One region of the Roseibium sp. MMSF_3247 genome, then DNA from elsewhere that is predicted to be linked to it. Evidence: predicted binding sites of a transcription regulator. Region 1 holds the regulator's gene; each other region holds the start of a gene.
What was found. Region 1 encodes PhoB, which activates phosphate uptake and scavenging genes when phosphate is short. Its sites were predicted from a motif close to TGTCATNNANCTGTCAT; they were not measured.
Positions count from the first base shown of each region.

Region 2: RBB44_RS07165 (DapH/DapD/GlmU-related protein) is a predicted target of PhoB. The motif match lies at 1,756-1,772, and genes of this name have one in related genera.
Region 3: RBB44_RS08990 (PhoX family phosphatase) is a predicted target of PhoB. The motif match lies at 3,880-3,896, and genes of this name have one in related genera.
Region 4: RBB44_RS18520 (UDP-2,3-diacylglucosamine diphosphatase) is a predicted target of PhoB. The motif match lies at 2,425-2,441, and genes of this name have one in related genera.

Region 1 covers NZ_JASHII010000001.1:992,189-997,767, reverse strand. Annotated here, with positions in the region: gene argF (ornithine carbamoyltransferase) at 1-236, opposite strand, end outside; gene RBB44_RS04510 (aspartate aminotransferase family protein) at 233-1,432, opposite strand; gene RBB44_RS04505 (GcrA family cell cycle regulator) at 1,857-2,402, shown strand; gene phoB (phosphate regulon transcriptional regulator PhoB) at 2,469-3,164, opposite strand; gene phoU (phosphate signaling complex protein PhoU) at 3,252-3,947, opposite strand; gene pstB (phosphate ABC transporter ATP-binding protein PstB) at 3,980-4,768, opposite strand; gene pstA (phosphate ABC transporter permease PstA) at 4,790-5,579, opposite strand, start outside.
Region 2 covers NZ_JASHII010000002.1:366,022-371,600, forward strand. Annotated here, with positions in the region: gene RBB44_RS07160 (helix-turn-helix domain-containing protein) at 1-543, opposite strand, end outside; gene RBB44_RS07165 (DapH/DapD/GlmU-related protein) at 1,070-1,696, opposite strand; gene phnC (phosphonate ABC transporter ATP-binding protein) at 2,083-2,916, shown strand; gene phnD (phosphonate ABC transporter substrate-binding protein) at 2,972-3,889, shown strand; gene phnE (phosphonate ABC transporter, permease protein PhnE) at 3,962-4,810, shown strand; gene phnE (phosphonate ABC transporter, permease protein PhnE) at 4,826-5,579, shown strand, end outside.
Region 3 covers NZ_JASHII010000002.1:780,918-786,496, forward strand. Annotated here, with positions in the region: gene RBB44_RS08980 (LysR family transcriptional regulator) at 13-906, opposite strand; gene RBB44_RS08985 (type 1 glutamine amidotransferase domain-containing protein) at 1,047-1,742, shown strand; gene RBB44_RS08990 (PhoX family phosphatase) at 1,810-3,702, opposite strand; gene RBB44_RS08995 (phosphoribosyl-AMP cyclohydrolase) at 4,078-4,620, opposite strand; gene RBB44_RS09000 (helix-turn-helix domain-containing protein) at 4,882-5,073, shown strand; gene adhP (alcohol dehydrogenase AdhP) at 5,266-5,579, shown strand, end outside.
Region 4 covers NZ_JASHII010000005.1:386,547-392,125, reverse strand. Annotated here, with positions in the region: gene RBB44_RS18530 (threonine/serine dehydratase) at 1-414, opposite strand, end outside; gene RBB44_RS18525 (glycosyltransferase family 1 protein) at 543-1,580, opposite strand; gene RBB44_RS18520 (UDP-2,3-diacylglucosamine diphosphatase) at 1,577-2,380, opposite strand; gene RBB44_RS18515 (SDR family oxidoreductase) at 2,642-3,421, shown strand; gene RBB44_RS18510 (OmpP1/FadL family transporter) at 3,482-4,795, opposite strand; gene RBB44_RS18505 (TRAP transporter substrate-binding protein) at 5,399-5,579, opposite strand, start outside.

The DNA of each region.
Region 1 (5,579 bases):
AGCATCAAAGTCTCACCACCGAGTTCACGCATTCCAACATCAAAGGAAATGCGGGTCCGTGTCGATGGCTGCTCGAAAATCATGGCCAGAACTTTGCCGGCGAGCGGCCCCTCACCCCGGCGAACGCCGTTGCGGTTTGCCTTGATCTTCTTTCCGGTTTCCAGAATAGCGCGCAGATCATCGCCCTCGAATTGGGTCAGATCCAGGAAGTTTTTGTACGCTCCGTTGGCGGTCATTCGGCCGCTCCTTCCAACAACTTTTTCTCAACGGCGAATGCAGCCTTCTCCAGCCGATCAACCGCATCGGAAATCTCTTCTTCCGAGATGGTCAGCGGCGGCAGGATCCGGACAACGTTGTCACCGGCCGGGACCGCAAGAATGCCCGCTTCGCGCGCGGCGGCGACATAGTCTCCCACCGGCGCGGTGCACTTGATGCCCAGCATCAGACCATTGCCCCGGACAGCCTCGAACACCTTCGGGTGGCTATCGACCAGCCCGGAAAGCTTTTGCTTGAAGGAGAGGCCCTTCTTTTGAACCTCTTCCAAAAAACCATCTGCAAGAATGACGTCCAAAACCGCATTGCCAACAGCCATGGCCAGCGGATTGCCACCGAAGGTCGTGCCGTGGGTTCCGGGTGCCAGCGCGGACGCAACTTCTTCGGTCGCAAGACAAGCGCCCATCGGGAACCCACTGCCTATGCCCTTGGCGACGGCCATCAGATCCGGATCAACGCCAGTCCACTGATGCGCGAACATTTTTCCGGTCCGGCCGACACCCGTCTGGATTTCGTCAAAGATCAGCAGGGCTCCGGTTTCATCACAAAGCTTACGCAGAGCGCGCAGGAATTCGTAGTCGACTTCCCGAATGCCGCCCTCGCCTTGGATGGGTTCGATCGCGATCGCTGCGGTTTGCGGACCGACCATGGCTTTCAAGGCCTCCAAGTCCCCGCTGGGCACCTGATCGAAGCCCGGGGCCTTCGGTCCGAAACCTTCCAGATATTTCGCCTGGCCACCTGCTGCAATCGTGCCGAGTGTCCGGCCATGGAAAGCGCCTTCAAAGGTCACGATTTGATACCGGTCCGGCTCATTGCGGTCATAGTGATAACGCCGGGCACACTTGATAGCCGCTTCCATTGCTTCGGCGCCGGAATTCACGAACAAAACCTTGTCTGCAAATGTTGCATCGGTGAGGCGCTGCGCAAGCCGCGCGCCATCCGGCATCTGGTGCAGATTGGAAATATGCCAGAGCTTGGCCGCCTGATCTTGAAGGGCCTGGACCAGATGCGGATGAGCATGTCCGAGCGAATTTACCGCGATCCCGGACCCGCAATCGAGAAATCGTCGGCCGTCACTCGTAACAAGCCAGACACCTTCCCCGTGATCGAATGACAGGTTCGATCTTGCGTAGTTTCCAAAAAGCGCGGACGCGGACATACCTCTTTAGTCTCCTTTGGCCGCCGGAAGCGCCACTGGTATCGGACCGTCGGAACTCCGGGGCATCACCTTTAATAAAGGCCAAAAACGCAATGTGCCGCCAAAGCGGCGGCACGTTGCAAGATCCTTATACACTGCCGAGGTCCCCGCCTGTCAATGGAAATGGCCATTGCCCGGGTTCGGGCTGTTTTATGTAAAAGTCTCAATGACCTCGCATCTGTTGGGGAAAAGTCCGTTCATCCCCAACTCACTGCAGCCTGACGGTTGCTTCACAAATTAACGTTATTGTAACCTTTGACTAATCAGACACGACATCTCGTGCGGCGTATCAAATAGAGGCACAAGATATGCCATAATGGACTTGCGTTTGCGTGTCCAATAACGGGATTTTGGCCAGTCACTGGCCTTGGCAAGGGGTGCGGCAATGAGTTGGACGAACGAACGGGTTGAGCTTTTGAAGAAGCTCTGGGGTGATGGTTTGAGCGCAAGCCAGATTGCGGGTGAGCTTGGCGGTGTCACACGGAACGCGGTGATTGGCAAGGTACACCGGCTTGGTCTTTCCGGCCGCGCAAAGTCTTCTTCCTCAAGCGCGAAACCGCGCCGTCCGCGCACAACGGCCAACCCGTCGTCTCAATCGGCACCGAAACGTCCGCAAACACAGCCGCAGACCCAAGGCTCCGCAGCGTTGAAGATGGAACCGACACCGGCCCCGGTCGCAGAGGTTCAACCCGTTGCAGAACCGATCGCTGACGTTGTTCCAATGTCCAAGCGGGCGACCATCCTGACGCTAACTGAGCGCACCTGTAAGTGGCCGATCGGCGATCCGGCGACAGAAGACTTCTACTTCTGCGGTCAGGTTTCCGAAGCCGGGGTGCCCTACTGCCCCTACCACTGCAAGATTGCTTACCAGCCGGTCGCTGACCGCCGCCGGAGCGCCAACAACAAGACCAGTGTTGCCCAGGCCTCCTGATCTCGAAATACCCAAGAAAAAGCCCGCCGATTTGGCGGGCTTTTTTGTTTGTCTTGAAAGTCTCGATCAGGCTGCCGTGAACTGGTCGTTGAAGGCATAACCAGCCCCGCGCACCGTGCGGATCGGGTCTTTCGCCTTGCCCTTGTTCAGCGCTTTGCGCAGCCGGCCTACGTGAACATCGACCGTGCGTTCATCCACATACACATCGTGCCCCCAAACACCATCCAAGAGCTGTTCGCGTGAAAAGACCCGGCCTGGTGCGGTCATCAGGAATTCCAGAAGGCGAAACTCTGTTGGCCCCAAATGGATTTCCTTGGTGCTGCGCCGGACGCGGTGTGTTTCCCGGTCAAGTTCGATATCGCCAGAGCGCAGCATCGTGGACACCACCTCCGGGCTTGCCCGCCGCAAGATCGCGCGGACACGCGCCATCAGTTCGGGCACTGAGAACGGTTTGACCACGTAGTCGTCCGCTCCGGTCGACAGGCCTCTGATGCGCTCAGCTTCCTCGCCGCGCGCCGTCAGCATGATGACCGGCAAGCGCTCGGTGTCTTCGCGTGCCCGCAGGCGCCGGCACAGTTCGATTCCGGAGAGTCCGGGCAACATCCAGTCCAGCAACAAAAGGTCCGGCTGGGTTTCCCGGAGGCGGATTTCCGCCTCGTCGCCGCGGACACAGGTCTCGACGGCGTATCCTTCAGCTTCCAGATTATACCGCAACAGAAGGCTCAACGGTTCTTCGTCTTCGACGATGAGGACCTTCGGCATGAATTCTCGCTCCAATTCCCTCAGCCGGCACTAAAGCGCCGGCTTACAGTTCCTGCTTCACAGCCCGCTCAGGCTGGCTCTGGCAACTCACATAGCGCCGGTTTCATCAACCTTGGTGCGGTCTTCCGGAAGCCGCTCGCCCGTCACCATGAAGAAGACGTTTTCGGCAATGTTGGTGGCATGATCGCCGATCCGCTCGATGTTCTTCGCACAGAAGAGAAGATGGACGCAGGAGGTGATCACCCGTGGATCTTCCATCATGTACGTCAGAAGTTCGCGGAACAGAGAGGTGTAGATCGCATCGACTTCGGCATCAGCTTCCTGCACGTGGCGCGCAGCCTCTGCATTGCGTCCGGTGTAGGCATCCAGAACCTTTTTCAGCTGCCCGAGGGCCAGCTCGGTCATGTGCTCGACGCCGATTGCCAGCTTCTTGCTCTGAATGTCGTTGTCGATTGCGATTGCCCGCTTGGCGACGTTCTTTGCAAGATCGCCAACACGCTCCAGATCGTTCGCGATCCGGCTGGCGGCTGTGATTTCACGCAGATCCTGCCCCATTGGCTGACGGCGCACGATCATTGCAATCAGGCCTTCCTCAACGTCCTGGTGCAGCGCATCAAGACGGCGATCCTGATCAATCACGCGGCGCGCCAAATCGGTGTCGCCGGACACGAGGGCGGAAACGGCTTCTGCAAATGCTTTTTCTGCAAGACCGCCCATTTCAGCGATCCGGCCGGCCATGACGTTCAATTCGTCATCATAAGCCGTGACTGTATGTTCAGACATCCTGTGTCCCTTCGAAAAAATGTGCGATCCGGTCAACCGAAGCGGCCGGTAATGTAATCCTGCGTACGCTTGTCCACCGGGTTGGTGAAGATATCCTGTGTCGGACCTTCTTCAACCAGAATTCCCAAGTGGAAGAATGCAGTGCGCTGAGACACGCGGGCGGCCTGCTGCATGGAGTGCGTTACGATCACGATCGTGTAATTCTCGCGCAGCTCGTCGATCAGCTCCTCAACCTTGGCGGTCGCGATTGGATCGAGAGCGGAACACGGCTCATCCATCAGGATCACTTCCGGGCTGACGGCAATCGCGCGGGCAATGCACAGACGCTGCTGTTGACCACCGGACATGCCAGTTCCAGGTTCGTCGAGACGATCCTTGGCTTCTTCCCAAAGACCCGCCTTTTGCAGGCTGGAGGCCACGATGTCATCAAGCTCAGCCCGGTTCCGGGCCAGACCGTGAATGCGCGGGCCGTAGGCTACGTTATCGTAAATCGATTTCGGGAACGGGTTCGGCTTCTGGAACACCATTCCGACCTTGGCGCGCAACTGCACCGGATCGACTTTCGGATCGTAGATGTCTTCGCCGTCAATCTGGATGGAGCCTTCGACCCGGCAGATATCGATCGTGTCGTTCATGCGATTGATGGTCCGCAAGAATGTCGACTTTCCGCACCCGGACGGACCAATGAAGGCCGTGACCGAACGCGGCTGGATTTCAATATCCACATCCTTGATCGCGTGCGTGTCGCCGTAATAGACCTGCACTTTGTTGGCTGAAATCTTGCTGTCGGTCATATCTGTCGCCTGTTCAATTTTCGGCATGTCATTCATGGGTACGCCTCCTTACCAGCGACGCTCGAACCTGCGGCGCAGGATAATCGCGAGGATGTTCATAGACAGAAGAAAGATCAGGAGGACGATGATACCGCCCCAGGCTTTCTCGTAGAACGCGAAGTCGGAACGGGCCGCCCAGGTGTAGATCTGTGCCGGCATCGCCGAGTTCGGGTCCATAAATCCGGAGACGAAACCGTCCGGATATCCGCGGGCCACAAAGCCGACCATCCCGATGAGAAGCAGCGGTGCTGTTTCCCCAAGAGCCTGAGCCAGACCAATGATCGTTCCGGTCAAGATGCCCGGCATCGCCAGCGGCAATACATGGTGGAACACGGCCTGCATCTTTGAGGCACCGACACCCAGGGCTGCGTCGCGGATGCTTGGCGGCACGGCTTTCAGCGAGGCGCGTGTTGAGATGATGATCGTGGGCAGCGTCATCAGTGTCAGAACAAGACCGCCAACGATCGGCGCCGATTGCGGCAAGTGCATGAACTGGATGAACACCGCAAGACCCAGAATACCGAACACGATTGACGGAACCGCCGCAAGGTTTGAAATGTTCACCTCGATCAAGTCAGTGAACTTGTTCTGCGGTGCGAACTCTTCAAGATAGATGGATGCAGCCACTCCAATCGGCAGGGACAGGAACAACACCACCAGCATCATGAAGAACGATCCGACCACAGAGGCTCCGATACCGGCACCGCCCGGATTGTCCACGCCGGAGTCTGCCCCGGTGATGAACGGCCAGTTGAAGACCGTCTGGATAATCCCGCTCTCGACCAGCACATCGACCAGA
Region 2 (5,579 bases), on a different contig from region 1:
GATCCGGCTTTCCGGGATCGTCATCTCCGGGAAATCCGCGCGCTCCGTTGAAAACACGATATCCGGTGCGTGAGGTTCGAACCAACCCTTTGCGCCAAGGCTGTGTTCTGCGGTCTGGATTCCTTCCGACGCATAAGGCCAAAGCGGTCGGTCCATCAGTTCTTGAACACCCGTATGCCAGTCTCGCGCACGGGCAGGCGAGACGGCGAGCAGCCGGTGGCTGAGATCGCACACCAGATGAACCGGCGCGCTGTTGCTGCTCACAAGCTCCACCAAGGCCCTGTCCGCTGCACTGTTGGGTCGGGCGAGCAACAGCCGCTCCACTTTGGAGCGGTCAAGCCCGTCAGGCTCCGAAGCACCGCTCTCCCAGCGTGAGATTTTGGATTGCGACACCCCGAGCTCATCGGCCAATGCCTGCTGTTTGACACGATTGAGCACCCGCCAGCGGCGAAGGGACGGGCCGAGGTTTCGCGGATTTGGGATGATGTCCAAGCTCATATTGGGGTGACTGTAGCAGAAAACAGAAAGGGTGTCGGCTTTCACCAACACCCCCCTGTTCAGGTCAAGGTTATCGGACCCGGAAGCCTGCCGAAGCGGGATCGATAGTCCGTCTTGATCTCAACTCGACATCAGATCTCCGAAGACATCTGGTGCCTGCCGACCCCTCATCCCCGAAGAGATTTGAAGCCTGCACCGATATTGCAGATAACCCGCTGCTCACCGGAGAGCCGGGGCGCTGGCTGCGGAGCGCTCCGCATCAAGCGCAAACTGGGTGCCTCACAGCCGGTCCGCGAGAGCCGCAAGCGGCCCCTTGGGACTGTGCCCAGACAGCGATGACAAAAACCGTATGCTTTGGTTGGCGGTCCGAAACAGGTCTCTGCCGTGCTGTTGATTGAAGTTCACCACAGGAACTTGCTGCTGTCGAATCGCCCCTGTTAACCATTGTGACTTGTGGGGAAAGTCATCTCTTTCGTCTGAACGTCGCAGAAATGCCGGCCTTGTAGTAAGTTGAGTTCCCTTACGGAAATCAAATGCAAGTTAAGAAATGATTTTCCGGCAAAATAATAGGTCAGCGATACTTCTCTATGAATCCATCGATGGGCAAGTTGCGAAAATCGGGCAAGCGATCCTTCAGCTGATCGTGGCTCCAGTCCCACCAGGCGATTTCCATCAGAGCTTCTTCCTGGGTTTCCGTAAACCGGCGTTTGATTGGTTTCGCCGGAACACCGCCGACAATCGTATAGGGCGGAACGTCTTTCGACACGACCGCGCCTGCGGCAACGATAGCGCCGGTCCCGATTGTGACCCCGGCCAGAACCGTCACATTATGACCGATCCAGACATCGTGCCCGATTGTGACCCAATCGTCGTTGCGCCATTGAAAGAACTCCTGGTCATCATCACCCAGCCCATAGGCGGCCGCCCGGTAGGTGAAGTGATGTTGTGACGCGCGCCAGGTGGCGTGATTGCCAGGATTGAGCCGCACCCGCCGGGCAATCGAACAAAACTTGCCGATGGTTGACCAGACCACATCCCCCTCCTGAACGATATAGGAGTAATCGTCCATCTGGCTTTCCCGCATTTCGGTCAGCGCGCCGACTTCCGTCCACCTTCCGAGCTCACAGTTTTGAACGACCGCGTCTGGGTGAATATTGGGGGCTTCGGTCAGGCCGGGTTTTTGGTGCGGTGCGGACATTGCTTGTTCCATTGGTTTGTGACAGGCGCAGATGGATAGCTTTGGTCACATCATGACGCGTGACGCTTTGATGACGTATCCATGAACTCTTTCTCTTTTCCTCAGTTTCAGCCGGTTCGAAGCACCCTGACCAATATTTCAGCGCGGAAACACGCTTCTCGGGCTTTGTTCTTCTCTTGCAACCATGATTTGCCGAGCCATGCAGAACCCTCTGAGGAAGCAGGAAAATAAAGCCTTGTCCGGGCGCTGTGTGTGTCCCGGTAGGCTCTTGTCATTGAAATGTCATCGTTTCTTCAAGGGACTGATAAATAGCTGTCATCGCGTTGTTACGCTCGAATGGCTCTTGTCGCGCAGCAAATACGAACAAACACGGACAGGGCTGCCGCGTGATTCAATTTCAGGACGTCACCAAGACCTTTGGGTCCCGGACTGCGGTGAACAAGGTATCTTTCAACATCGACAAACCGCAGATGGTTGGCATTATCGGCCGCTCCGGTGCAGGCAAATCGACCTTGCTGCGCATGATCAACCGGCTGACGCCGGCGACCTCCGGTCAGATCCTCTTCAATGACCGCGATATTCTGAGCCTTAAGGGCGGCATGATGCGCCGTTGGCAGCGCGACTGCGCCATGGTGTTCCAGCAGTTCAATCTTGTGCCGCGCTTGGATGTGGTGACCAACGTGATGCTCGGCCGTCTGAATGGCCACGGCACGCTCAAGAGCCTCTTTAATATCTTCGACCAAGACGACGTGAAAACCGCACTTGCCGCGCTGGACCGGCTAGGCATTGCTCAGGAGGCACCCAAACGGGCCGAAGAGCTTTCCGGCGGTCAGCAGCAGCGCGTGGCGATTGCACGAGCGCTCATGCAGGATCCGCATATGATCCTGGCCGACGAGCCGATCGCCTCGCTTGATCCGATGAATGCAAAGATCGTCATGGACGCGCTGCGGGAAATCCACGAACGCGACAACAAGATCGTCATCTGCAATCTGCATACGCTCGACACCGCACGCACCTACTGTGACCGCGTGATCGGCATGCGCGATGGCTTCATCGTTTTTGATGGTGCGCCAGACGCCCTGACCACAGACGTGGCGCGCGAGATTTATGGCGCCGATGAAAGCTTCAATGAAGCGGCAACATCAACCGCCATCGATGCCGGTAAATCCGGCTCTCAAGAATCCGCCGGTGTGATGACCCCGGCGGCAGCAGCGGGCTGACCGTCTGCTCCCAAATCATCGTCATCAATTGTGAACCCTCGGGGGAGTGTCCCAAATGAAACTGGTTTCCAAAGTTGCTGCGCTGGCTGCAGTCAGCATGATCGCTCTGAACGCAACCGCTGCCGTTGCTGAAGAAATCTCCGAATTCCGCATCGGCATCCTCGGCGGCGAAAACGCTTCCGACCGTCTGCGTGCTTACACCTGCCTTGAAGAAAAGACCGCTGACCTGCTCGGCGTTCCGGTCAAGCTTTTCGCACCGGCTGACTACAACGGCGTGATCGAAGGCCTGCTCGGCGGCAACCTCGACATGGCTTGGCTTGGCGCGTCCGGCTACGCAAAAGTCTACCTGACCGATCCGGAAGCTGTTGACCCGGTTCTGGTTAAGGTCAACGTTGATGGCGGCTACGGCTACTACTCCATCGGTTTTGCCCGCAACGATGCTGAAATCAACTCGCTCGCCGACATGAAGGGCAAGGTTTTCGGCTTTGGTGACCCGAACTCCACGTCCGGTTACCTGATCCCGTCCATCGCCATCCCGCAGGAAGGCTACTCGATGGAGCCGGGCGACTATTTCGGCGACGTTAAGTTCACCGGCGGTCACGAGCAGACCATCGTTGCTGTTTCCAACGGCGACATCGACGCTGGTGTAACCTGGGCCGATGGTCTTGGTGAGTGGGAAGACGGCTACAACTCCGGCGCTCTGCGTAAGGCGTCCGATGCTGGCCTGGTCGACATGACCGAACTGCGTGAAATCTGGCGTTCGCCGGTGATCCCGGAAGGCCCGATCGTTCTCTCCAAGAAGCTTCCGGAAGACGTCAAAATCAAAATGACCGCTCTGATGGCGTCCCTAAACTCTCTGGACCCTGAGTGCGCATACGGCGTTGCTGCCGGTGAGACCAAAGGTTTCATGCCGATCACTCACGAAGCTTACGTCAACATCGTTGAAGCTCGTAAGGCAAAGAGCAAGAACTAAGCGTTCTTGAATAGCGCGCGGGCCGGTTTCCGGCCCGCGTTTTTTATGCGTGACGTTTAAAGGACATTGAAGATGGCCGTCGCTGCAATGGAAGAGGAAATCCTCTCCTTACGCAAACGCCGTCAGCTCTATTCGCTGATCGGACTTTTGTTGGTCGTTGCCGTTATGGTTTCGGGATACTCGAAATCCAACGACATGAACTCCGGCGGTTTTCTGCAGGGCCTGAGCAAGTTTTTCGATTATCCAGGCGAGATCGTGCTTGAAGCCTGGGAAGCCGGACCGGCGTTTTTTGGTCTGATCATCCAATATCTCCCAGCCATGCTGGAAACCTTGAACATCGCGGCCGTTGCGACGCTTTTGGGGGCTGCCATGGCCGTCGTCCTCGCCATGGCCTCCACGCGCAACGTCGACAGCTGGGGCCCGTTGATCCCGGTCGTCCGCCGTATGATGGATATTATGCGCGCCTTTCCGGAACTGATCATCGCGTTGTTCCTCATCTTTGTTCTCGGCTCCAGCCCGGTTCCAGCCATGATCGCCGTCGCGTTTCATACGGCCGGTGCGCTGGGCAAACTGTTCTCCGAAGTCAACGAGAACATCGACCGCAAGCCGATTGAAGGCTTGTCTGCCTGCGGTGCCAACTGGCTGCAACGCATCCGGTACGCAGTGATGCCGCAAGTGGCGCCGAACTACCTGAGCTACTTTCTGCTGCGTCTTGAGATCAACGTGCGGGCTTCCGCGATTCTTGGCTTCGTCGGGGCCGGCGGGATCGGTCAGGAGCTTCGGCGCACCATCGGATGGGGGCAGGGCGCCGGCGATGAAACCGCCGCGATCTTCGTTCTCCTCTTCGTCACCATCATGATTATCGATCAGGCTTCGTCTTATCTGCGCGGCAAACTGGTCGGCGCCGGCAGAGCGCACTAAGAGGGATCAGCGAACATGTCCACCGATACCCTCGAAAAGGTTGTCACACCGCAAGATGTCTGGTCGAAAGTGCGTCGCCGCGCGTGGCTGACGATCCTCGTCCCGCTCGGAATTCTTGCCTATCTGACCTACACATGGTTCGCCTTTGGCGTGCCGGATCTCCTTGCAAAGGCCCAGCCGGAGCGAGCCGTTATTCTGGCAACAGATTCAGTTGCCTATAAAGTTCATGTCACCAAGTTGCTTCGCCGCGACATTCTCGAGGTCGCAATCGAAGGTGAGCGCCGCGCAACCTACGACGAAGCGGATCTGCCGGACTGGGTCGAAGTCGACGGCAAGGATGCGTTTGTCGACCTTGGTGAAGGGTATCTTGTCGAGATCATCGGCAACCGGATGTCGTTCACAGTTCCGGGCTACGGAACCATCATCGGTCAGGCAACCAGCGATGGTGTCGATATCGAACTACCGGAAGGGGATGTTCCGGAGTGGCTTCTGACCAATCCGAAGAAACTTGACGCCCGTCCGACCCTTGACCGCCGGGTGCAGGTCACCCGGACAAAGATCGAGGTGCACAACTACTTCGGTGGTTGGGAAAACTTCTGGTTCCCGTTCGACTCGGAGTTTTACGGCAAGTCGTTCAGCCAGCTTTATGCGCTTGCCTTGAGCGCTGATCGCCTAAACCCGGACTACTCAAATCTCTGGTACATGGTTCAGGACTTCCTGGAGAACCCGGACTGGCAGCACGGTGAGATTTTCGTAGCGCTGTTTGAAA
Region 3 (5,579 bases), on a different contig from region 1:
ACGGACTGAGGTTCAGTTGGTCTGAAAAGCCTGTTTTGTGAAATCGAGCAAGAGGCGAAGATTGCCCGACATGGCAGCGCCGGGTGGAAAGACGCCGTAGATGGCGATTTCCGGCAGCCGTGTTCCCGGAAGAACCTCCTCCAAGAGGCCTGCCCGGATTTTCGGATCGGCATCATAGCGCGGGATGCGTCCGATGCCGTGGCCTGCCTCCACAAAGGCTGTCCGGGCAACGGCATTGTTGGTGGTGATGCTTCCCTCCGGTTCGAAGACTTTCGAGGCGCCTCCGGGGATGAGAATCTCCACCTTCTGCTTGTTCATGTGCAGCACCCATTGATGGTCACTCAGATCATCGATGGTTTTGGGCCGGGACCGGGCTAGAAAATAGCTGGGGGCCGCACACAGGCAGGTCGTGATCGTTGCGAGGCGTGTGGCCTTCAGGTCTGAATCGGGCAGGGGGGCGCCGCGAATTGCAAGATCAAAGCCCTCTTCCAGAATGTCGACAACCGTGTCTGAGAAACTGACATTGAGCTTGATCTTCGGATAGAGTTTGTGAAAGGCACCGAGAACCGGAACCATGTGATTAAGGCCAACGCTCACAGGGCAAGAAATGCGCAAAACGCCCTCCGGCTCCTGCTTATAGCGCTCAATGGCTCGCTGAGCGGCCACGGTCTCATCCATGATGATCCGGCAATGGCCGAGCAGCTTCGCTCCGGCTTCGGTGATCTTCAGACTGCGCGGTGCCCTGTGAAAAAGGCTGAGCCCGTAGGCGTCTTCCAGTTTGTTCACGTGATAGCTGACAACGGCGCGGGTGAGGCCGAGATGCCGGCCGGCTGCGCTGAACGACCCGCTGTCTGCCACCTGCGCAAAAACCATTAGGCTCTTGAGGTGTTCGATTGACGCCTCCATGCGACCCACGCTCCCAAGTTTGTATTAATAATTGTGACATTAGGGCCAATTAATTTGCCATTGGTATTACTGGGTGAGCGAATTAAATCAAGGTCACGCCGGACAGATTGTCCGTCCATTTTTGACAAGGGAGTATTTTAATGCCGCAGGTATCTGACAAAAAAGTTCTGATTGTTCTGACCAGCCATGAAGATCTTGGCGACACTGGTCAGAAAACCGGCTTCTGGGTCGAAGAATTTGCCGCCCCTTACTATGCCTTTAAAGATGCTGGTGCGGATATCACGCTTGCTTCGCCGGAGGGCGGTCAGCCGCCGATCGATCCAAAGAGTTCCGATCCGTCTGCGGCAACCGACGCAACCCGCCGGTTTGATGCCGACCCGGAAACCCAGAAGGCTTTGGCAAACACCCTGAAACTGGATGACGTAAACGCTGCGGACTATGACGCGATCTTTTACCCGGGCGGCCATGGCCCTTTGTGGGATCTAACCAATTACACGACGTCCATTGGTCTGATCGAGACCTTCTTCAACGCCGGCAAACCCGTTGGCGCGGTCTGTCACGCACCCGCAGTGCTTCTCAATGCCAAAACACCAGACGGAGCACCGCTTGTGAACGGCCGAAAGGTTGCCGGGTTCACAAATGCCGAGGAAGACGCCGTTGGCCTGACAAATGTGGTTCCATTCCTTCTTGAAGATGAGTTGAAGGCAAAGGGCGGGGTATATGAAAGCGTGGCCAGCTGGTCTTCATTTGCGGTCGAAGACGGCAATTTGATCACCGGCCAGAACCCGGCAAGTTCTGAGGCTGTTGCAGAAAAAGTGCTCGCACAGCTCGGATAAGCACACAAGACCGAAATGAAAAAGGGCGCCGCTTGGCGCCCTTTTGTTTTGCTCTAGGGAAACGGTGTCAGCCGACGAGGCCACCATCTTCCCGGCTCACTGCGATGATCGCGGACCGCGGAACAGATGTGCCGCCAGCTGGCCAGTGGCTGTTGCCGCGCTCGCCCGGGTGCTGGATGCCGACAAACATGGTCCGGCGATCCGGGCTCCAGGTCAGACCGGTGATTTCACACTCGTTCGGACCAACCATGAAGCGGCGGATTTCACCGGTAACCGGGTCGCCGGCAAGCATCTGATTGTTGCCTTGACCGGCAAAGTCGCCTTCGTTCTTGTAGTTGCCGTCCGTCTGGATCCAGACCAGGCCGTTGGAGTCGAAAGCCAGGCCGTCCGGCGAGTTGAACATGTTCTCTTCGTTGACGTTCGCGGAGCCGGCATAGGCATCGGAATGAACGGTTGGGTTGCCCGCAAGAACATAAAGATCCCAGGTGAAACCCGGAGCCGTATGGTCGCCGCCATCCGGGCGCCAGCGCACGATCTGCCCGTAGTTGTTCTTCTCGCGCGGGTTCGGACCGTTGACGGATGTGTCGTCGCCGCCGGCATTCGGCTTGACCCCACGGTTCTTGTTGTTGGTCAGGCAGCAGTAGACTTCCGGTGCCTTTGGATTGGCCGAGATCCACTCCGGACGGTCCATGGTGGTTGCGCCGACTTTGGATCCTGCCTGGCGGGTATGGATATGGATTTCAGCCTGATCCATGCCGGTTGTTTCCGGGGTCAGGGCCACCCATGCGCCGGTGCCGTTGTCGCTGAACTTCGCAACATAAAGAATGCCGTCGTCCAACAGTGCGTCAGTCGGAGCACCCGGTGCGTAAACACCGTTGGAAACGTAGCGGTAGACGAATTCACCGCGCTCATCATCGCCCATATATACGACAATGCGGCCGTCATTGTTGACCACGGCTTCGGCGTTTTCGTGTTTGAAACGACCAAGGGCGGTTCGTTTTTTCGGTGTGGAGGTCGGGTCGGTCGGATCGATCTCGACAACATAACCGGCGCGGTTCGGCTCGTTCGGATGTTTGGAGACATCATAACGATCTTCAATTACAGCCCAGTTGTAGCCCCAGTCCGTTGCAGACACGCCATACCGAGCAAGTTCCGGAGTTACTTCGTGGTCCGGATTTTCCGGAGCGGAAAAATAGCCGTTGAAGTTTTCTTCACAGGTCAGGTACGTGCCCCATGGGGTGACGCCGTTGCCGCAGTTGTTCCAGGTCCCAAGAGACTTGGTGCCGGTTGGATCGGCTTCGGTCTTCATCAAGTCATGGCCTGCGGCCGGTCCGGTCAGCTCCATCTCGCTTTGCGGCGTGATCCGGCGGTTGTACGGGCTGTCCTTGACGATTTTCCAGGCGCCACCGTCATTGGCGATTTCAACAACTGAAATGCCGTGGGCCATCATGCCTTTGGCAATGTCGTCTTCGGCCATGATGCGCTTGTCTTCAGCGCTCAGCGCGATGATGTCGCGGTTGGTGTATTCGTTGTTCACGACGAGAAGCGTCTTGCCGTCATGGGAGAACACGTCCATGCCGTCCGTATTGTCGCCGAACGCGCGGGCCTGGCTATCCGCCGTGCCGCGGGTCGCATCATCAAACTCGGGAACATCGGACCACAATGGATCGCCCCATTGCACCAGGATTTCCGACTTGTAGCCTTCCGGAACAATCACTGCATCCGCTGTCGAAGTCGGGATCTGGGTAAAGGCAAAGCGGCCATCCGAGGCTTTTGCACCGGTCGGTACCAGGCTCGTGCCAAGGGCGGTAAAGCTGCCAAATGCCAAAACGCCGCCCAGAAAGCCGCGGCGGCTGATGGCCGATTCAACGATACGGTCAAAATCATTCTCTTCGGGACGGGGATTTACGACCTCGTCAAATTCATCGAACGACAAATCTTTGGTGTCGATGTTGGCCATTGAAGGCTCCTCCAGGCTAGCGACCGTTCTCGGTCTTGGCTAAGAATTTTTGGTTGGCACCCGCCAGGGTCGCATTGACTATAGCTGCAACTATTTAGCTGTCAAAGCGATGATCTGAACGACCGTTTCATCGCTTCGATTGAAACGCCCGTACCCATCGGATCTATGCAAATTTTGATTTCAAATGGATGACGCTTCCCGCCGTCATTCATTCCAAAAGATATGAAATTTGTCCGGGTTTGTTCCGGTATCGTGGCCCCGTTTGAGTTCATCTTGATCAAGCCGAACAGTGGGAGGCATGGGTTGGAAAACACGTTGGGAGGCTGTGGCGTACTGCCAACGCCTCCCAAAGAGTTACAGGGTCCTTTGCAGCTCTCAGCTCGGCGAAAAAGGAACAGATGAGTGGTGCAGCACGATCTTCAGATCGCCATCTTCCATCCGCTCAACACCAAAGGTGTATTCAACCTTCACTTCTGTGCCGTCAGTGGTCATGAAGTAGTAGTTGCCCATGGTCATGGCGGTTTCGCCGCTGATCACCATGCCCTCCGGTTCCCAGCGGACATTGCTATAAGGCGCGATCGCAAAGCCATTGTCCTCGGAGATATCGCCGCCCACAAAGTAGGAGAGGGCCGCGTCAAAGTCTCCCCGGAACTGATCTTCACTGGCGAGCGTTGGTTTAAAAAGGACAGGGCGGTCGCCGTAAGCATAAAACTGCTCGATATGGTTTGTTGCCGCCGCTCTATAGTCTCCACCGTCCGAATGCACCTTGCCGATGTTGACGATGCCTTCGCCCCAGGCGGTTTTCAGGGCAGTGACCTCCTTCTCCGTCAGTTCAGCAGAGGACTGTGTCGCCGCGGTGGCGGACACGGCGGTCGCTGCGAGCGCGGCAGCAATTGCAAAAGCGGCAGGTCTCAACATACTTCTCTCCTCCAGGAAATGGCAAGTTCATCCAAAGACAACCTGGAGATGGGAAGTCGACAATCACGTTACCAATTAAAAGAATTTAATGTTTGAGCCGGGCTGCATGCCATCTACTGGCCTGCCAATTGATCTTTTCTCTTGGCATGTGAGCCGACCTGATGTCGTTTGAGCGTTTTTGAAAATAGTTGAGAGTGTTTGACGAGGATCAATGGCTGTTGAGCTGCCCGCAGATACGGTGAGCACACATCGGAGCTGAAGATGCTGAGCAAACCTTTTCTGACAACGCATGAAATCGCTGAACTCCTGAAGGTGGGGGAACCAACGGTACGGACCTGGATCCATCAAGAGGAACTGCGGGCCGTAAAGCTCGGCCGGGAGTTTCGCGTGGCGGTCAAAGACCTGGAGGCCTTTGTGAACGAACACGCGACCAGAGCTCCCAGTTGGAAATAAGCCAGTCGGCCCATGCTTTTAGTTACTGCTGCACAGTCTGTTTAATCGGCGAACGCCGAAAATTGCCCGCTGATTAATTGGCGCAAACAGTCATACGAACAAACAAAACGCGCGAACCGAAGGCACACGCATTTGAGAGCTTGTGCACCGAAGGCACGCAAAAACTTCCACTCAAAATCACGAGGACAAGCAATGCCCAAAATGAAAGCTGCAGTGGTCACGGGATTTGGCAAGCCACTGGAAATCAGAGAGGTCGAAAAACCAGGCGCTCGAGAAGGCCACATCGTGGTCAAGATCGAAGCCAGCGGTGTGTGCCATACCGATCTCCATGCCGCCAAAGGCGATTGGCCTGTCAAGCCTGAACCGCCTTTCATCCCGGGCCATGAAGGTGTCGGCTACGTTGCCGAGGTCGGACGCGGTGTGACGTCTGTGAAGGAGGGTGACCGTGTTGGGGTGCCCTGGCTTCATCATGCTTGCGGCCACTGCAGCTCATGCATAACCGGATG
Region 4 (5,579 bases), on a different contig from region 1:
GGTGGCCCGGTCATAAGTAATGACCGTCGCACCATATCCTCGTGTGCGTTCCAGTTTCACCTGAGGCGCATCGGCAGGCATGACGATCGTCGCCGGCATGCCAAAGATCTTGGCACTGGATGCGATACCTTGCGCGTGGTTCCCCGACGAACAAGCGACGACACCCTTGGCCCGGACATCCGGGTCCAATTGCCGCAAGCAATTGTAAGCGCCACGAAACTTGAAAGAGCCGCTGCGTTGCAGGCATTCGGGCTTGATCAACACACGCCCGCCAACGCGCTCGTCCAGAGCGGGGTTGGTCAAGAGCGGTGTTTTGACAGCAACGCCCTCCAGGGCATCAGCTGCCTCCAATACATCGTCGAAAGTGACGGCTACGCTGCTGGAGGAAGGTTGTTCTGCTGTCGCGCCGGTCATGATGGCCACCTCATTCAGGGTCTGAGGTGGACAGGAGTACCGGCTACCCCATGGCCTGACAACTGCAACATTGTTAGGGTTACAAAATCCCGCGGCGCCAATATCTTAAAGCGTCAGAGGCTATCAGATCACTCTGCCGCGTTGGCCTGTGCCAAGCCGCCAACGGCGGCGATACAATTGTCCAGGAACTGCCGGCTGCTGGCTGCCCAGGTGTAATTGAGTGCAATGTTCCGGCAGTGGTCGCGCGGAATATCGAGAGCGGCCTCACATGCCTCTGCAAGGTTTTCGGACAAAACACCGGCGCCGGTATCGCCGATCACGTCCAGCGGCCCCATGACCGGATAGGCAGCAACTGGCACCCCGCACGCCAGCGCTTCCAGCATGACATTGCCGAACGTGTCGGTGAGAGACGGGAAGACGAAAACATCAGCGCTGGCGTAATGACGCGCCAGGTCTTCACCGGTTTTCGCTCCCGTGAAGAGCGTGTCGGTGTATTCTCTCTGCAGCGTATCCAGCTGAGGTCCATCGCCAACAACGACCTTAGAGCCGGACAGTTTCAGGCCCAAAAACGCCTTGATGTTCTTCTCAATCGCAACGCGGCCAACATACATGAAGACCGGCCCAGGCAAATCCTGCGGCAGGACAGAGCCCTCGTAGGGTTTGAAGAGATTTTCGTCGACCCCGCGCGACCAGCGCATCAAGTTCCGGAAGCCGCGGTCTCTCAGGTCGTTCTCCAGCGAAGTCGTTGCCACCATGCAGCCGTTGCCGGCGTTGTGGAAGCGACGCATCCAGGCATAAGACCAGGACAACGGCACCGGCATCCGGGCAGAAACATACTCTGGAAACCGTGTGTGATAACTGGTGGTGAACGGCTGTCCGCGCTTTTTGGCGATCGCAGCTGCAAGCAGGCCAAGCGGACCTTCGGTCGCTATGTGCAGATGTTCACAGTCGAATTCATCCATCATCCGCCGCACGGTGCCCTTGTGCGTCAAAGACAGACGGATTTCTGGATATGTCGGGCACGGAAGTGTTTTGAATGCCTGTGGGGTCAAAAACTCCATGCGAACGCCCATGGCGCGGAGTTCGTCAGCTGTGCGTTCAAGCGAGCGCACGACGCCATTGATCTGCGGATGCCAGGCATCCGTGACAACAAGAATGGAACTCATGCGGCGACCGGAGCTTCCTGTGGCTTCGCCGTTTGGGCTCCGGTTTGGGCTTGTTCTACCCATCTGATCACCTCAAAGGTTCCATCATGATGTTCGGCAACCGCTGTGCAGCTTTCAACCCAATCGCCAGTGTTGATGTAGTGAATGCCGTTGACGTCACGGCTTGCTGCATGGTGGATGTGACCGCAGATGACACCGTCGACGCCCTGACGACGCGCTTCGTCGGAAAGAGCCTCCTCGAAGCGCCCGATGAAACTGACTGCATTTTTGACTTTCAGCTTCGCCCAAGCTGACAAAGACCAGTAGGTCAGGCCAAGCCGGCGGCGCACGGCGTTCAGCACCGTGTTGACACCAAGCGCTGTGACGTAAGCTTTGTCCCCAAAGAACGCGAGCCACTTTGCATGGCGGATCACCACATCAAATTGATCTCCATGGATCACCAGATACCGCCGGTTGTCTGCGGTTTCATGGATGATGCTGTCGGTGACTTCCACACCGCCGAAGTGCGTACCTAGGAAGCTGCGGAGAAATTCGTCGTGGTTTCCAGGAATATAGACAACTCGAGAGCCCTTGCGGCCTTTGCGCAGGATCTTCTGAACCACATCGTTGTGGAGCTGCGGCCAGTACCAGGACCGCTTCAACCGCCAGCCATCCGCAATGTCGCCGACGAGATAAATCGTCTCGGCGTCATTGTCCTTCAAGAAGTCAAGCAGAAGCTCCGCCTGGCACCCGCGAGTGCCAAGATGTACATCTGAAATAAACAAGGCCCTGTAATGCCGCGATGTCTCCGAAGTGGACATTGCACGTCTCCTAGATCCATTGGACCGCTATAGACGCGATTCAAGTTTCACTATTATGACAGATGGGGTTTGAAGCGGACTGACGTTGCGTTTTCCTAAAGTCATTGGAGGATCTTTCCCTTAGCCGCGCCAACATATGCGTTTAAGCGCGCTCAATCAGGGCCTCACAATCACGCAGGTTCATCGCGTAAGGGATAGCCGCAGCGGGTTTCCTTTCATATGGTCTCGCAAACCTCACCTTCAAAATTTGGGAGATCGATCATGGATTTGGGATTGCGCGGCAAGTCGGCAATCGTGTGCGCATCAAGCCGCGGACTTGGCAGAGGTTGCGCAGAAGCGCTTGCAGAGGCCGGATGTGACCTGGTGATCAACGGGCGCGACAAAGATGCCCTGGAAGCAACCCGCGCGCATCTGACGGACACCTTTCAGGTCAAGGTCAGTGTTGTCGCTGCCGACGTTTCAACACCGGAAGGACAAACCGCTCTCCTGACGGCCTGCCCAGAGCCCGACATACTGGTCAACAACAATGGCGGCCCGCCTCGCAAGGACTATACAGAACTCAATCGCGCTGCCTTGCTGGAAGGTGCCATCCAGAACTTCGTGACCCCGATCGAATTGATCCAGGCGGTCACCCCCGGAATGAAGGCCCGTGGCTTTGGCAGGATCGTCAACATCACGTCCTTGTCCGTGAAGATGCCGATTGAAGGCCTGGACCTTTCCAGCGGCGCGCGTGCAGGCCTGACAGCATTCCTGGCAGGTGTTTGCCGCCAGCTGGCTCCGCATGGTGTCACGGTCAACAATCTGCTGCCAGGCAAAATGGATACGGACCGGCTGAGGGGTGGGTTTGAACGCTCCGCACAACAGTCCGGTCAGACTGTGGACGCCATTCGCGCGAGCCAGGCTGCAGAAATCCCGGCACGCCGCTTTGGAACAGCCGGGGAGTTCGGCCAGACCTGTGCCTTTTTGTGCTCCACACACGCCGGCTACATCACCGGGCAGAACATTCTCATGGACGGCGGCCTTTACCCGGCAGCATTCTGACAAAAAAGCCGGCCCGCGATCGCGGGCCGGCAGAATTTTCAAAACCAGTCTGGCAGCTGATCAGAACTTGATGCGAACTGAAGCTGTCAGGATGTCAACGGAAGAGTCGACGGAACCGGTCAGCGATCCCTTCGAAGCGCTGTAGTCCTGGTGACCCGGGACAAGGTTCAGATCGGTGTCTGTACCAAAGATATGCGTGTAGCCGAGATCAAACGAGAAGTGCTCGTTGAAGACGTAGGACGCACCGGCGCTTACCCAGATACGATCGTTGTCCGGAAGGCGCGCAGACCGGATTTGATCATCGATCGGTGACCACTCATACGCTGCACCGGCGCGGAAGGTCAGCTTGTCGTTGAAGTCGTACTCACCACCGAGCGCGACGAAGTAGCCGTCATTGTAGTTGAACGGCAGCGTGGTCACGGTGGCACCGGTCGCATCAGCCGTGATCTGCGGCTCTTTCAAGCGGCTCCAGTTTGTCCACTCGAAAGTACCGAGGACACGAATGTCGTCTGTGATGCTCTGCTTTGCCGAAAGAGTGACCATGTCCGGCGTTGCAAGCACGGTTTTCACGTTCGTGACGGCCGTCGTGAACGGGTTCGCCGGGTTTGGAGCAGCGATCGTCCCATCAATGTCGGTAAAGATCGCAGAGCGGTAACCGATGCCGATTTCCGTGGTCGCGGTTGGTTTGATCGTGACGCCGGCCGTCATACCAACGCCGACACCGTCACCATCAAGCTGCTGACCCGGAAACAGGGTAGCGCCTGGAATAGTCGGAGACGCTGAGGCATTCGTCAGGCGAACATCCGCATATTGGATCTGCGGACCGATCGCGACAGAGAACATCTCATTGATCTTGTAGCCAACGACCGGGTTCAGGTTGATTGAGAAGATCTTGGAAGACCGGTTGTAGCCTGCACCGGTCCAGTTGCTGTCGTCCGGCTTTGTGGAAAGACCGAACGGACCATTAATCCCAACGCCAAGGTAGATTTTGTCGTTGAAGTTGTAAGACGTGTAGGAGGCCGGGATCCAGGCGTCATGGCCGATATCACCGGTGTCAAAAGACGTCGTGATCAGACCGGTCGGCGTGGTCAGTGAATTCGGAACGGTGTTCGAACCGGTAATATCGGACTTTGGAATGATGAAGGCGTTGTGAGCCTCAAATACGATCTTGCCGTCCATCGACGTGATGGTTGCCGGGTTCCAGAACATGGACGAAATCGACGAACTGGATGTACCGTTACCGGCGAAGGAAGTCCCTTGGTAGTATGCGCTCTGCTCGCGCAGGGCGAAACCGCCCGCAGAGGCTGCACTTGCGACGATCGAGGCAGCTATGGCTGTCGACGTCATAAGTACGATTTTCTTGGTTGCCCGCATTTTTACGTTTCTCCCAATCCTCCTCCCCCCCGGGAGGAATTTGACACTGACTGCAGGGTCTAAAAGAAACGGTCGCCTTTCAACCACGAAATGCGATCTCTAATTGCAGCGCACACGGTTGCTGCGTTGCAATATACGGAGTTTCACGAAGGTCCGGCGCACACACCAAGTGCTCATAGCCGGATAAACATATCATGAGACACTGCTTTTGAAGGTTGATCGTGGCCAACCATACAAATGCACATTTTTTAGGCACATTACCAACGCGTCACACTTAACTTTCTTTCTTTGCTGCGCGTTGCTTTCTTGTCACACATAACCTTAGGGAATACGGGCGTTTTGCGCGAGCCTGGAGTGTTTTTTGGTGACTAAATCGCTTCATTGGCAAACCAAAATATCCCAAATCAGCATTATACACCGCCCACGATATGGCCAACCGAGTGAGATGAAAAAGTCATTCCTATGTCAGAAATGCGGATAAATTTATGATTCAAATACCCGCATTTCAGACACGATACACATGGAGTTTCGAACTTTACGAGCCGAAACTGCTAACAATACAGGTCGAGCCGCACCCACAATGATACTCTCTATAGTTGCAAATCATACAAGTCCATCACGCGCGCTCAAAAACCGCCGCATGGCAACATCGCTCCATGGCGAAAGACGCTTCAAAGCGGTCTGGTGGCTTTGATAAATACTGTTACTCATCGGATCCTGACGGGACGTGTCCAGCAGCACTTCTCCAGTCGTTACGCGCAAGGCGTCAAGAATGTCCTCCGGA